3 regions of the Planococcus maritimus genome follow, and region 2 is predicted to be linked to each of the others. Evidence: riboswitches for the same ligand, from Rfam matches in the RefSeq annotation. Region 2 holds a riboswitch; each other region holds the start of a gene.
What was found. Region 2 has a riboswitch for thiamine pyrophosphate ahead of BBI11_RS13620 (lipoate--protein ligase family protein). Riboswitches for the same ligand answer to the same signal wherever they lie in the genome.
Positions count from the first base shown of each region.

Region 1: another riboswitch for thiamine pyrophosphate. It lies ahead of BBI11_RS08235 (ABC transporter substrate-binding protein); the one in region 2 lies ahead of BBI11_RS13620 (lipoate--protein ligase family protein).
Region 3: another riboswitch for thiamine pyrophosphate. It lies ahead of BBI11_RS08715 (YkoF family thiamine/hydroxymethylpyrimidine-binding protein); the one in region 2 lies ahead of BBI11_RS13620 (lipoate--protein ligase family protein).

Region 1 covers NZ_CP016538.2:1,638,986-1,643,169, forward strand. Annotated here, with positions in the region: gene BBI11_RS08220 (nitroreductase family protein) at 88-732, shown strand; gene BBI11_RS08225 (MarR family winged helix-turn-helix transcriptional regulator) at 840-1,268, shown strand; gene BBI11_RS08230 (putative quinol monooxygenase) at 1,298-1,594, shown strand; TPP riboswitch at 1,692-1,801, shown strand; gene BBI11_RS08235 (ABC transporter substrate-binding protein) at 1,929-2,936, shown strand; gene BBI11_RS08240 (thiamine-binding protein) at 2,936-3,229, shown strand; gene BBI11_RS08245 (ABC transporter permease) at 3,229-3,996, shown strand; gene BBI11_RS08250 (ABC transporter ATP-binding protein) at 3,989-4,184, shown strand, end outside.
Region 2 covers NZ_CP016538.2:2,750,701-2,754,884, forward strand. Annotated here, with positions in the region: gene pepT (peptidase T) at 1-138, shown strand, start outside; gene lipA (lipoyl synthase) at 264-1,208, opposite strand; gene BBI11_RS13620 (lipoate--protein ligase family protein) at 1,205-2,044, opposite strand; TPP riboswitch at 2,133-2,239, opposite strand; gene BBI11_RS13625 (STAS domain-containing protein) at 2,392-3,411, opposite strand; gene BBI11_RS13630 (hypothetical protein) at 3,546-3,776, shown strand; gene BBI11_RS13635 (pyridoxamine 5'-phosphate oxidase family protein) at 3,838-4,184, shown strand, end outside.
Region 3 covers NZ_CP016538.2:1,731,921-1,736,104, reverse strand. Annotated here, with positions in the region: gene BBI11_RS08725 (ABC transporter ATP-binding protein) at 1-789, opposite strand, end outside; gene BBI11_RS08720 (ECF transporter S component) at 776-1,357, opposite strand; gene BBI11_RS08715 (YkoF family thiamine/hydroxymethylpyrimidine-binding protein) at 1,350-1,952, opposite strand; TPP riboswitch at 2,033-2,137, opposite strand; gene BBI11_RS08710 (hypothetical protein) at 2,320-2,532, shown strand; gene BBI11_RS08705 (protein adenylyltransferase SelO) at 2,586-4,046, opposite strand.

The DNA of each region.
Region 1 (4,184 bases), 1.1 Mb from region 2:
CGGGTTTATATTAAGTGAGGCATCAATGAATGAGGGGTCAATTAATAACCTCTCCATACTTTATAACAGAAAAAGGAGCAATTAATCATGAACACAGTACAAAAACAACAAACAAATGACTTTAACGAAATCGTCAATGGGCGTCGTTCCATTAAACAATACGATCCGACAGTGAAAATCAGCCGCGAGGAAATGACGGAAATGCTAGAACAAGCATCAAAAGCGCCATCTTCTATCAATATGCAGCCTTGGCGCTTTGTCGTCATCGATAGCGAAGAAGGAAAAGAAAAGCTTGCGCCTTTGGCATCTTTCAATTTGGATAAAGTGATGAGCGCATCAGCTGTAATCGCCGTATTCGGTGACCGCAACAATATCGAATATGCAGAAGAAATTTACGGAAAATCTGTCGAGCTTGGCTATATGCCAGAAGATGTGAAAAATTTCCAACTGGGATACTTCAAGCCTTTATATGAAGGCATGTCCGATGAGCAAATGAAAGATATCGTCATGTTGGACTCAGGTCTTGTGTCGATGCAATTGATGCTAGTTGCACGTGCATATGGCTATGACACAAACCCAATCGGCGGATACGATAAAGAAAAAATCGCTGAAACATTCGGATTGGACAAAGAACGTTATTTGCCAGTTATGCTTCTAACAATCGGCAAAGCCGCAAACGAAGGCTTCCAGTCTTACCGCTTGCCAGTCGATACGATCACAACTTGGAGCTAATCCAGTCCTATCTTGAGTCTTATGCAGTTATGTATTATATTTGATTGGTCAATGAATAGTGGGCACAGCTATCAATTGACTTCATCTATTACTTAGGAGGTCTTTCTATGCCGTGTTCATTTTCGAAGCAAGAACAAGTATTGCAGCAGTTCAAGGGCCTGACCAATCAAATCAGCCCGAAGTTCGAACGATGCACGGGCATTAGTTCATCACGCTATGAATTATTGTCCCAACTTTACAAAGTCGATGAAATCAACCAGTCGACGTTGCAAAAATTGGTCAATATCGATGGCGCTGCAATAACGCGTCACTTAAAACAACTTGAAGCGAGCGGCATGGTCACCAAACGCAGAAATCCAGAGGACAACCGCGTGATTTTTGTCAGCCTTACCGACGATGGCCGCGAGCGCATCATCGAATACCGAAAAGAAAACACAGGATTCGTTAAGCAAATGCTTCACGATTTCACCACTGAAGAAGTCGATGCGCTGAGTGATATGCTCCAGCGTATGCAAGACAATATCGTTGATTATTAACAATACAAATTAAAGGATGGCGAAACCAAATGATGATTATCCATGCACATTTACAAGTAAAACCTGACCAAGAACAAGCGTTTTTAGATGAAGGCAAAACGCTTATTGAAGCGTCGCGCCAAGAACCGGGAAATGTTCAATACGATTTGATGAAATCAGTTGAAAAAGAAGGCCATTACACAATGGTCGAAGTGTGGAAAGATGCACAAGCAATCGAAGCTCACAACACGAGCGAGCATTTCGTGGCATTTTCTAAAAAAGCGGCTGGATTCATGAGCGCGCCAATGGAATTGAAAGTTTATAGCGGCGAAGCTGTCCCAATGTAAGAATGTCTTGTTCGTTTGGTCATGATGCCGGATAGGGCTTGAACAAATCAGGCACTTGTGACAAGATAGAGCTTGAAAGACAACTATTAATTTCATAAAACACATGTGGGGGAATCGGTGTTGCCGATTGAGAGAATATCCGTGAGGTATTGACCCTTGGAACCTGAACTGGCTAATACCAGCGGAGGGAACATATTCAAATCGATCTATTCTGCGATGATATGCGCCCAAGGTTTCTAAACCTTGGGCGCTTTTTTATATCCGCAATTGGATATGTCCCCTGACTCAGCTCCTGAAATCATCTTTTATGAGTAAACTAGAGGGGGAAAACAACATGAAGAAATGGACAATTGCCATCGCGCCGGTATTGCTGATGGCCGCCTGCGCAGACGAAGGCGAAAATACAGGCAGCGATGTGTCGAATGAACAGCAAGAACTAAAAGAAATAACGATGGTCTTGGATTGGACGCCAAATACCAACCATACCGGATTGTATGTAGCCCAGGAAAAAGGCTATTTTGAAGAGCAGGGGCTTGATGTGGAAATCATTTTGCCCGGCGAAGCAGGCGCCAATCAATTGGTCGCCTCCAATCAGGCGGAATTCGGCATTGGGGCACAGGAAAGTTTAACTGAAGCGAGAGTCCAGGACATTCCGATTGTCTCGATCGCCGCGCTCATCCAGCACAATACTTCCGGCTTTGCCTCACCAGTAGATAAAGGCATCGAGTCCCCGGGCGATTACGAAGGGAAAACCTACGGCGGATGGGGAGCGCCAGTCGAAAAGGCTGTACTTGGATCCATCATGGAGCAGGAAGGGGCCGATGTGGAAAAAGTCGACATCGTCAATATCGGCAATAGCGACTTTTTCACGGCAGTCGAACGCGACATCGATTTTGCGTGGATCTATTATGGCTGGACAGGCATTGAAGCCGAACTTCGCGGCGATGAACTGAACATGCAGTATTTAACGGATTACTCGGACAAACTGGATTATTATACCCCAATCCTAATGACGAACGAAAACATGATCGCAGAAGATCCGGAAACGGTTCGGGCATTCACGGAAGCAGTGTCTCAAGGCTATGAATTCGCCATCGATGAGCCAGAACAAGCAGCGGACATCTTAATCGAAGCGGTTCCGGATTTGGACCCGGAATTGGTCAAGGCGAGCCAGGAATGGCTTTCACCAAAATATCAGGATGATTCCCCGCAATTCGGCCAGCAACAAGAACAAGTATGGGCAGACTATGCTGATTGGATGTTCGATAATGGCTTACTGGATGAAAAATTAGACGTCGAACAAGCTTTCACCAATGAATTTTTACCTGAGGAGGAAAACTGATGGGCAACGCACTACTAAGCATTCAAATCATTCCAAAAACGAAAAATGGGGAAGACGTTATTCCTTATGTGGATAAAGCGATCGCCGTTATTGAAAAATCAGGCGTCCCTTACCAAGTCAATCCACTCGAGACAACAATGGAAGGCGATTTGGCCCATTTGTTTTCAATCGTCGAAGAAATGAATCAAGTGATGATCGAAAACGGCAGCCCGAACGTCATCTCCCAGATCAAAGTGCTGTATCAACCGAGCGGTGCATCGATGGATAAATTGACGGAGAAGTACCGGCCGTGATGATAGTGAAAAAAGGATGGAGACCGGTTCTGGTCCTCATCCTTTTGTTGATCATTTGGCAAGTGCTGGTTCCGCTTTTTGAAGTGCCGGCTTGGCTATTGCCGACGCCTGGCCAAATCGGGCTCGAAGCAGTGAACAGCTGGCCCAATTACAGCGGCCATTTAGCTGCGACGATCCGTTTGTCTATACTCGGTTTGATTATTGGATCGGCGGTAGGACTTGGCGTCGCGATGGTTCTCCATTTAGTTCCGAAACTAAGGGAGACTTTTTATCCTTTATTGATTTTATCGCAAAACATTCCAATCATCGTGTTGGCGCCGCTGTTGGTCATTTGGTTCGGTTTCGGCGTCATGCCAAAATTGATCATTATTATACTCGTATGCTTTTTTCCGATCACCATTGCCGCACTTGATGGATTTCGGCAGACGAGCAGTGAATTGCTGCATTATATGAAGATGGCTGGTGCTGATAGACGGCAGATTTTTTGGAAACTGGAATGGCCGCATGCGATGCCGTCTATTTTTTCTGGCTTGAAAATTGCAGCGACCTACAGCGTTATGGGCGCTGTCATTTCCGAATGGCTTGGGGCGCAAGAAGGCATTGGCGTTTATATGACGCTTGCCTCCTCGTCGTTTCGGACCACACAAGTATTTGTCGCGATCTTCTTGATTATGTGTTTGAGCATGGTGTTTTTCGCAGCGATCGTGTTGCTCGAAAAGCGGTTCATCCGCTGGAACACGAACAGGGGAGGAGATTCGAATGGCTGAACTGATGATCGAACAATTGACGAAAAGCTTTGACGGGGCCGAAGTGCTCAAAGAGCTGTCGCTACACATCCAAGAAGATGAATTTGTCGCTGTGCTCGGTCCTTCCGGCAGCGGGAAAAGCACTTTGTTCCATTTGATCGGCGGACTTTACGAACCGGATGAGGGAACGATTGCACTCGGTGGCGACA
Region 2 (4,184 bases):
CTATCTTATATGGGCTTGCCAACGCCGAATATCTTTACGGGCGGCGAAAACTATCATGGTAAATTCGAGTTCATCTCTGCAGAGAACATGGAAAAAGCCACTCAAGTCATTGTGGAAGTCGCAAAAACTGCAAAATAATTGGCTTTCCCCTGAGCATTTCCCAGGAAATATTCAATAAGACTCCATAAAAAAGCAGCGGCCTGTGCCGCTGCTTTTGTGTGTACAGAATGTATCTCTCTGTTCGCCTAGTGCCATCACTCTTCTCAGAACTCGATACGATCGATTTTTGCGCCTGTCGATTCGACGCCTTTCATGTATTTGATGCGTTTCTGGACAGCGGTTTCGTTCACTTGCTCATCCGCATGGTAAGACGAACGCACCATCGGGCCGGCCTCGCAATGCTTAAAGCCTTTGGCGAGTGCGATTTCTTTTAATTCCTGGAATTCGTCCGGATGGTAATAACGGACCACATCCAAATGCTTCAATGTCGGCTGCAAATACTGGCCAATCGTCATGATGTCGACTTTGTGCGCCAACAGGTCATCCATCGCCTCGATGATCTCTTCTTTCGTTTCCCCGAGTCCCACCATAATGCTCGACTTGGTCGGCACATGCGGCGCGATTTCCTTGACACGCAATAACAATTCCAGCGAACGGTCGTAGGTTGCTCTTGCACGGACACGTTTTGTCAGGCGGCGCACCGTTTCGATGTTGTGGTTAAAAATATCGGGTTCGCTGCTCATGAGCATGTGCAGGCTTTCGTAATCGCCTTTCATATCGGACGGTAAAATCTCGACTGTGGTTTCCGGCATTTTCCGGTGGATCGCGCGCACTGTTTCTGCAAAAACTGCTGCGCCTCCGTCCTTCAAGTCATCTCGGGCAACTGCTGTAACCACCACATGTTTCAAGTTCATAATTTCCGTCGATTCCGCGACGCGCTCTGGCTCGCCCCAATCGAGTTCATTCGGAAGCCCAGTTTTCACGGCGCAGAATCGGCACGCACGTGTACAAGTGTCGCCCAAAATCATGAACGTCGCGGTACGGCGTTCGCTCCAGCATTCATGGATATTCGGGCATTTCGCCTCCTCGCACACTGTGTTCAAGTTTTTCTCGCGCATCAATTTCTTTAAATCGTTATACGTTTCGTTCGTATTTAATTTTACCTTTAGCCATTCGGGTTTACGTTCACGCTGCTTTGTCTTTGTCATCGCATAAGTTCCCCTTTCTCTTCTCGTCTGTGGTTCCATTGTTCACTTGCGTATTTGGCTTCGAGCATGCGTACTTCTTCCAGCAATTCAGCAGGCGGTTCGAATTTTTCCAAGCGTATGCCAAGTCCTTTTCCAAACCCACTCTTGAAAGCATTCTGGGCTACTTCTAAACTTATTGGTTCCCCCATCAGCTCATTGATCGCAACGGCGCGTGACCGGAACGCTCGGCGCGCTTTTTCTTTCACGGCTTCGTTCGGATAGACAAATAGTTCAAACAAACGGTTCTCATCCAGCTCGAGTGGAATCGATCCGTGCTGCAAAATGATGCCTTGTTTTCTTGTCTGTGCGCTGCCGGCTGCTTTGCGCCCATCAACCGTCAATTCATGCCAAGACGGTTCTTCGAAACAGACTGCTGACGCTTGTTTCGAACGCTTTGTTTCTGCCGCAAGCTGTGCCTCGATTCCCAAATTGCGATAGCCTTCAATCAATCCGCGTGAAATGACCAAATACGCTTCTTTCACTGATTTTGGCATGGACGGATGCTGCTCTGGAATCACCACGCTATAGGTGAGTTCTTGGTCGTGAAGTACAGCTTTGCCGCCTGTCTGTCTCCTGACCAAAGGAATTCCCAATTGTGCAGCACGTTCAAGATCAATACTGCCATTCAGTTTCTGGAAGAATCCCACTGAAATTCCGGCTGGCGCCCAAGCATAAAATCTAAGGACTGGTTTCATGCCAGTCTTGCGCTGCCAATTCATCAAGGCTTCATCCATTGCCATATTGTAGGCCGGCGTGCAAACTCCCGACTCCATATAGCCCCATGTTTCATCCAAAATATCTCAACTCCTCTCAGCTTATGCATGACTCCCGAGTGCATAAAAAAACACCGCTTTCCCATGGGAAAGCGGTGTATGCAGGCAAAAGAAAGCATACGTACCACTTCCCTCCGCTGGCATGGTCCAGATCAGGTTCAAGGGGTCCAAGCATTCGCTCGTCTCAGCCAGTCAGTTCCGGCTCCCCCAGTGGTCAGCTATGTATAGTTCTCCTAGAGTTTACCATTCTCGCGAAAAAATCACAATATACAAAATAGTTTTTTCTTTATCAATTTAAGGATTTTATGGACTCGCTTTTATACAAAAAGAAACTCTCCCATTTCCGATATCCAGGAGAAGGGAGAGTTGCTTTAGATAATGGTTTTACCCTTTTGCGCCAGTGCAAAATGGATACTGTGCTGGAGCGTGCGGAAGCAGTCGTAACTTGAAAGGTCTACGCCTGCTTCTGTAATCGTCATGCTAGTATGCGGCGAAATGCCTGCTAGTATAGTCTTTGTACCAATTAAAGAAGCCGCAGAGCCCAATTTTTCAATCAGCATCGCTGTATGTTGGTTAAAGCTTTCATTCAGCCCCGTCAAATCGAGCAGCAAATAATGGGCTTTGTATTTCGGCAGGTTCTCAAGTGTTTTGACCAATAGTTCCTCAGCACGCGCTTCATCGTACCGGCCAAGAAGCGGGACGACGACAATATCTTCTAGTACCGGGATGAGCGGCGAGGAAATTTCACTGATCATGGCGTGAAGATCTGCTGTCTTTTCATCTACGAGCTGCTCCAGTTCACGGATTTTTTCTGATTCCTTGCGGCGTGCGAGCGTATGAATATTCTTTTCAATCGTTTCGTCCGATGGAAAATAACGAATTAAGCATTCGTCGTGCCCTTCGATTTGCGAATGGACGACATCGTACCATATACTGCGCCCTAAAAGAGAGCTAAAGATGCCGGCATAATGAGCCGGCAAAAAACTGCCACCGGTCTTTTTGCCTTGTGCGAGATTAATTTGGTATTCCCAGCTGTCTTTCAACATTACTTCCAATGTTCCTGCCGATTCATCCAAATTGTGAATAGATGCTACTCCCCAGCCAGCTGATGCATATGTATTAGTAATGAGTTCAGATGCTTTCATTGCAGATATGCCACCCATGTTATGGAAATAGGCTCCCACTACTTGGCCTTGGCGAAATCCTGTTGACTCTAAAACGACAGCAGCCGCATCTTCACCCGAAATTTCTTCGATAGAATCGAAAAACATTTTCATTGCTGTCGATGTCCAAAACAGCACGGAATTCTGTCCTTCAAACAGAAAACGCCCTCGCGAAAGGTCCCATTCAAAATCCAGCCCGCCCACATTTATCTTCGGTTGTTGCGTCATTGTATAGCCAGCCTCCTTATTTTGAACTATTAAATTATCATACGCCAGCCGACGATCTCCAGCAAGTTCTAATGTTTTAAAGCATGCCGATTAAGGAATAGAAGGAGAAGAACGCTAAAGGAGAGGTGCTAACGATGGCAGAAGAAAAACGTTTCAACGAAAAGGAACGCAAATCAAGCGACGGGGCTCCAATGGATAATCCTGAGCAAATCAAGACGGACAAAGAAACCATGACCGAAATGCATGAAGAAGAAATGAACGTGGACTCCATTCCTTTAGAAGACTTGAAACAGGATATGGAAAACGAAAAAAATCCGCGCGACACTAAAGATGATTCAGCCAGCGAGGAAAAACATCCAGAATGATCTACCCTCACGGCTTTTAAAGACAGTATTTTAAAAGACTTACCTTAAAGGAGAGATAGAAATGGCACAAGAAGAACTAAAACAGCAAGCATTAAAAATCATGGAAGACAGCATGATTGGGACCTTGGCGACCATCAAAGAAAATAAGCCGCATTCCCGTTACATGACCTTCTTCAACGATGAGTTTACTTTATACACCGCGACTAGCAAGCAAACACAAAAAGTGGATGAGCTGGAACAAAACCCGAACGCCCATATCCTGCTTGGCTATGAAGGTGAAGGCATCGGCGATAGCTTCCTTGAAATCGAGGGACAGATGTCGTTGCGAGATGACCAAGAATTGATTGATAAAGTATGGAATGAACATTTAAACGGTTGGTTCGACGGTCCTGAAGACCCGAACTTAAT
Region 3 (4,184 bases), 1.0 Mb from region 2:
ATAGGAGACACAAACGTCCGATGCCTCGAACAATACTTCTTGGCGGATTGCTGATGTCCGTTCTGGCAATATCGGAGCGTCTCTTTCTGTGAACAGCTGGTCTTTTCGGATGGCGCCATTTTCCGATATGGCAATTTCCCGGTCAAAAAATGAACCCCATAATTCCAGTTTGTGTTCGACAGCGACGACCGCAATGCCACTTTTTTGCTGGAGATGATCCAACCAAGAGACAAATTCTTTAGCCGTCAACGGATCAAGGTGGGCAAGCGGTTCGTCGAGCAATAGACATTCAGGCTCCATGATCAGTGCACAGGCCGTGGCAATACGCTGTTTCATTCCGCCCGAGAAGCTTTGAATGACCCCGTGACGCAAATCCTCGAGGCCCGTCAAATGCAAGATTCGGTCGATGCGTTGTGGCATTTCTTGCCGGGGCACTTGAAGATTCTCCAAGGTAAATGCCAGTTCTTCTTCAACCGTCGGCATGCAAAATTGGCTATCAGGATCTTGAAACACCGTCGCTATTTTCCGGTTGACTTCACCAGGGGCATAGTCCTGTGCCAAACGCCCGAAGATCCGGACAGATCCCGACACCTCGCCATCGCAATTATGCGGGTATAGCCGGTTCAGTACATAAAGAAGTGTAGACTTGCCGCAACCGCTGGGCCCTGTAATAACCAGTCGCTCTGTTGGATGGATTGCGAGCGTGATATGGCGCAAGGTCGGCTCCGCCAAGTCCGGAAAGCGAAGGCTGAAACCGTCGATTTGAAAAATTGGCTCAAGCACGGGCATCACTCTTTTCCGCTTTCGCGATGGCATAGCCTCGGAGTGAGCCAGTCGCAAGCAGTGAGTCGGCGATGTATTTGCCGCCAATGCCCGCGATAATCGCCCCGCTCAACACGCGCAACGTAAACATCAAAGCGACAAAAGAAGGGTCCAAGGCGGCATAACCCGATAGGAAATAGCCATAAACGAAACTAAAAACACCAGCGCCGGCTCCTGCAAGCATTAAAATGGCTAAATGAAAATGACGATAGCGAGTAAGCGCGAATGCCGCTTCTGCACCGAGCCCTTGAATAATGCCTGACAAAATGAGCCTTGGCCCGATGGCATTGCCGAGCATCACTTCAATGGCAGCCGCCAAGGTTTCAGGCAATAAAGCGGCGCCAGGTTTTCGAATGATGTACATTGAGATGATGGAGACAATGAACCAGATGCCAAACATCCACTCATAGGCGAGCGGCCCGATAATGCCTGCCCATAAATTGCCGATATGTAAAAACAGCAAGTATACAATGCCGAAGACGACGCCAAACAAGGACATCAAGACAATTTCTTTTAGTTTCCAGCCTTTAAGCATGTGGATCACCTGTGGTGTGGGAAGGACTGTTAATGCTCATGGAGACGGTCATCACGAGGTGCGGGTATTGATCAGAACGTGCTTCTGAAAAACTCGCTTCGTAAAAAGAAAAGACCTCATGAATGTCCCCGTGGATGCCGCTCGCGTAATGCATGGAATCGTTCCAGACGCCAAATTCTTTGGCACGTTCTACTTCGCGGTAAATGACTGCCATATAGTCGGGATTGTTCATCGGATATAGAGCAAATTGAGACGACACGTATTGCTCGGTGCTGTCTTGGTTCACGGGTTCATCTGGTGCTTCTAAATACACATCACCTGCCGTATCACCTGGACATCCGGCTGAAAAAGTGCCGGACAAGGCAATGTGTTCGCCTGTCTTCGCGGCGTGGAGCGCCAATGTCTTTGCAACATTGAACACGTGCTGTTGTTTGCCGCGGATGACCGTCGAGACATCATCGGTCTGCATCCAAACGTGGGACGTGTCGGTTTCTTTTAACGCCCCTTTAATAATGCTGATAAAATGGCCGCTCATCGGATGCAAGGAAAAGCGAAATCCGACGATTGGGCTGGTGCCGCATGAATATGGTTCCATATGGAATCCCTCCTAAAAATATGCACAAAAAAGCCGCATCCGTGAAGATGCAGCCACTATTCCATATTTCAAAGTCATGTCGGAAAGTCACCGCACTTCCTCACGCAGGTCTTAACCTGATCGAGTCATAAGGGATCGGAGCAATAGCTCTCATCTCAGCAAAATATGCACCCCCAGTGCAGAAAAACGGTATGCGGTTTTTGGTGTCGGGTTTTCCCGATGGCTAAAGTGTAAGGCAAACCTTTCACCAAGTAAAGCGATTCTGAAAAATTCATCACAAACAAGAAAATCGCCATGGATGTGAATACGTGCTAAAAAATCGGGTAAACCTATAACAGATAAGCATTTGAGGAGGAATCCAATAACTATGGAATCAACAAAAAAATTTCGTGTCGTCTATCATTTCGGTGCAGGCGTCGAAGCAGTCAGCACAGTCGAAGCCGATACCCCGAAACAAGCAGTGAGCGGATTGGATGCGGACGATTTCCGTGAATTCATCGGCGACCATAACACGTATTACCAATTCAAAATGAGCGAAGTCAAAATGGTCAGCGTCACTGAAGTAACAGAAGACCAGTAAGCGAACCGAGAAAATCCCCTGCCTATTCGGCAGGGGATTTTTCCATTTCTATTCTATGTGCCGCAATAGGTTTGGTATGGCGGCGTTGAAGGGGGCGGCGGGGAAGCAAAGGACTGTTGCTCGTCTGAATGACCATAGGGATCCCGTAGAATGTCCAATAACTTCTCCATCACTTTGTAATCGCCTTGCGCCGCGGCTTCAAGAGCAGCTTCAACGCGGTGATTGCGCGGGATGACAGCTGGGTTTTTGCTCTTCATGAGTTCGAGAATTTCTTGTTTTGAACGCCCCTCTAGCTGTTGGCGGGCTGTCCAGCGATTGTGCCATTCTTTAAAAGCCGGGTCGTTTGCCAATGCTGGCTCTTCGACGGCTTCGAAGGTCAAGGCTCGGAAAGTATTGGTAAAGTCTGCTTGCTTGTGCTGCATCAATTCGAGCAAGGTGTCGATCAACTGTTCATCTTCTGGCGTTTCCGTAAACAAGCCGAGTTTTTCACGCATGCCCGTTAGGTACCATTGCTTTTGCAAGCTTACGTATTCCTCGAGCGCATCTTGCATGGAAGACAAAGCTTGTTGTTGTGGAATGTCATCCAAGAGCGGGAACAAGGATTCTGCAAAACGCGCCAAATTCCATCCTCCGATAAGCGGTTGGTTGCGGTAGCTATAGCGTCCGCCGGCATCAATCGAGCTGAACACCGCCGATTCATCATAATGGTCGAGAAAAGCGCACGGTCCGTAGTCGATCGTCTCTCCGCTGATTGCCATATTGTCTGTATTCATGACGCCGTGGACAAAACCGGCAAGCTGCCATTTCGTGATAAGAGAAGCTTGTCGCTGTGCTGTCTGGCGGAATAATTCGATATAGCGGTTTGGCCCCGTAATATCTGGGAAATGGCGTTCAATCGTGTAATCCGCTAACGCCTTCAAGTCTTCCGTCGAGCGATATTTTGCAGCAAATTGAAAAGTGCCGACACGGATATGGCTCGAGGCCACTCGTGTCAGGATGGCACCAGGTTCTGCAGAATAGCGCTGGATTTTCTCGCCTGTAGTGGCTACGGCAAGACTGCGGCTCGATGGGATGCCGAGTGCATGCATGCTTTCGCTGATAAGGTATTCTCTCAACATAGGACCGAGTGCTGCCCGGCCATCCCCGCTCCTGGAAAAAGGGGTCTTGCCGGAACCTTTTAATTGAATATCGAACAGTTCGCCAGTTGGCGTTATTTGTTCGCCTATCAACATCGCGCGGCCGTCACCAAGCATTGTGAATTGGCCGAATTGATGGCCGGCATATGCCTGGGCGAGCGGCAAGCAGCCTTCAGGAAATCGATTGCCGGCAAAAACATCAAGAGCAGAGGGGCTGTCTAGCTGCTCAGGATCTAGGCCGAGAGCTGCGGCTAAGGTTTTGTTGACAAAGATTAACTTGGGGGATGTGACTGTATTGGCTTGCATCGGGGCATATAAAGTTTTCGGCAGGCTTGCATAGCTGTTCTGCAAGTTCCACCCGATCATTGTGTCGTTCATGAAAGCGCCTCCTACTATCAATTTTTGTGCCTATTGTTTCTGTTATTATAGCCACAATAAAAACCGTGAAACAACCATAGCGGGTTGTCGAGGATAAATGGAATAGTTCTCATCTTTTTATTGCAAAAGCGGAAATTT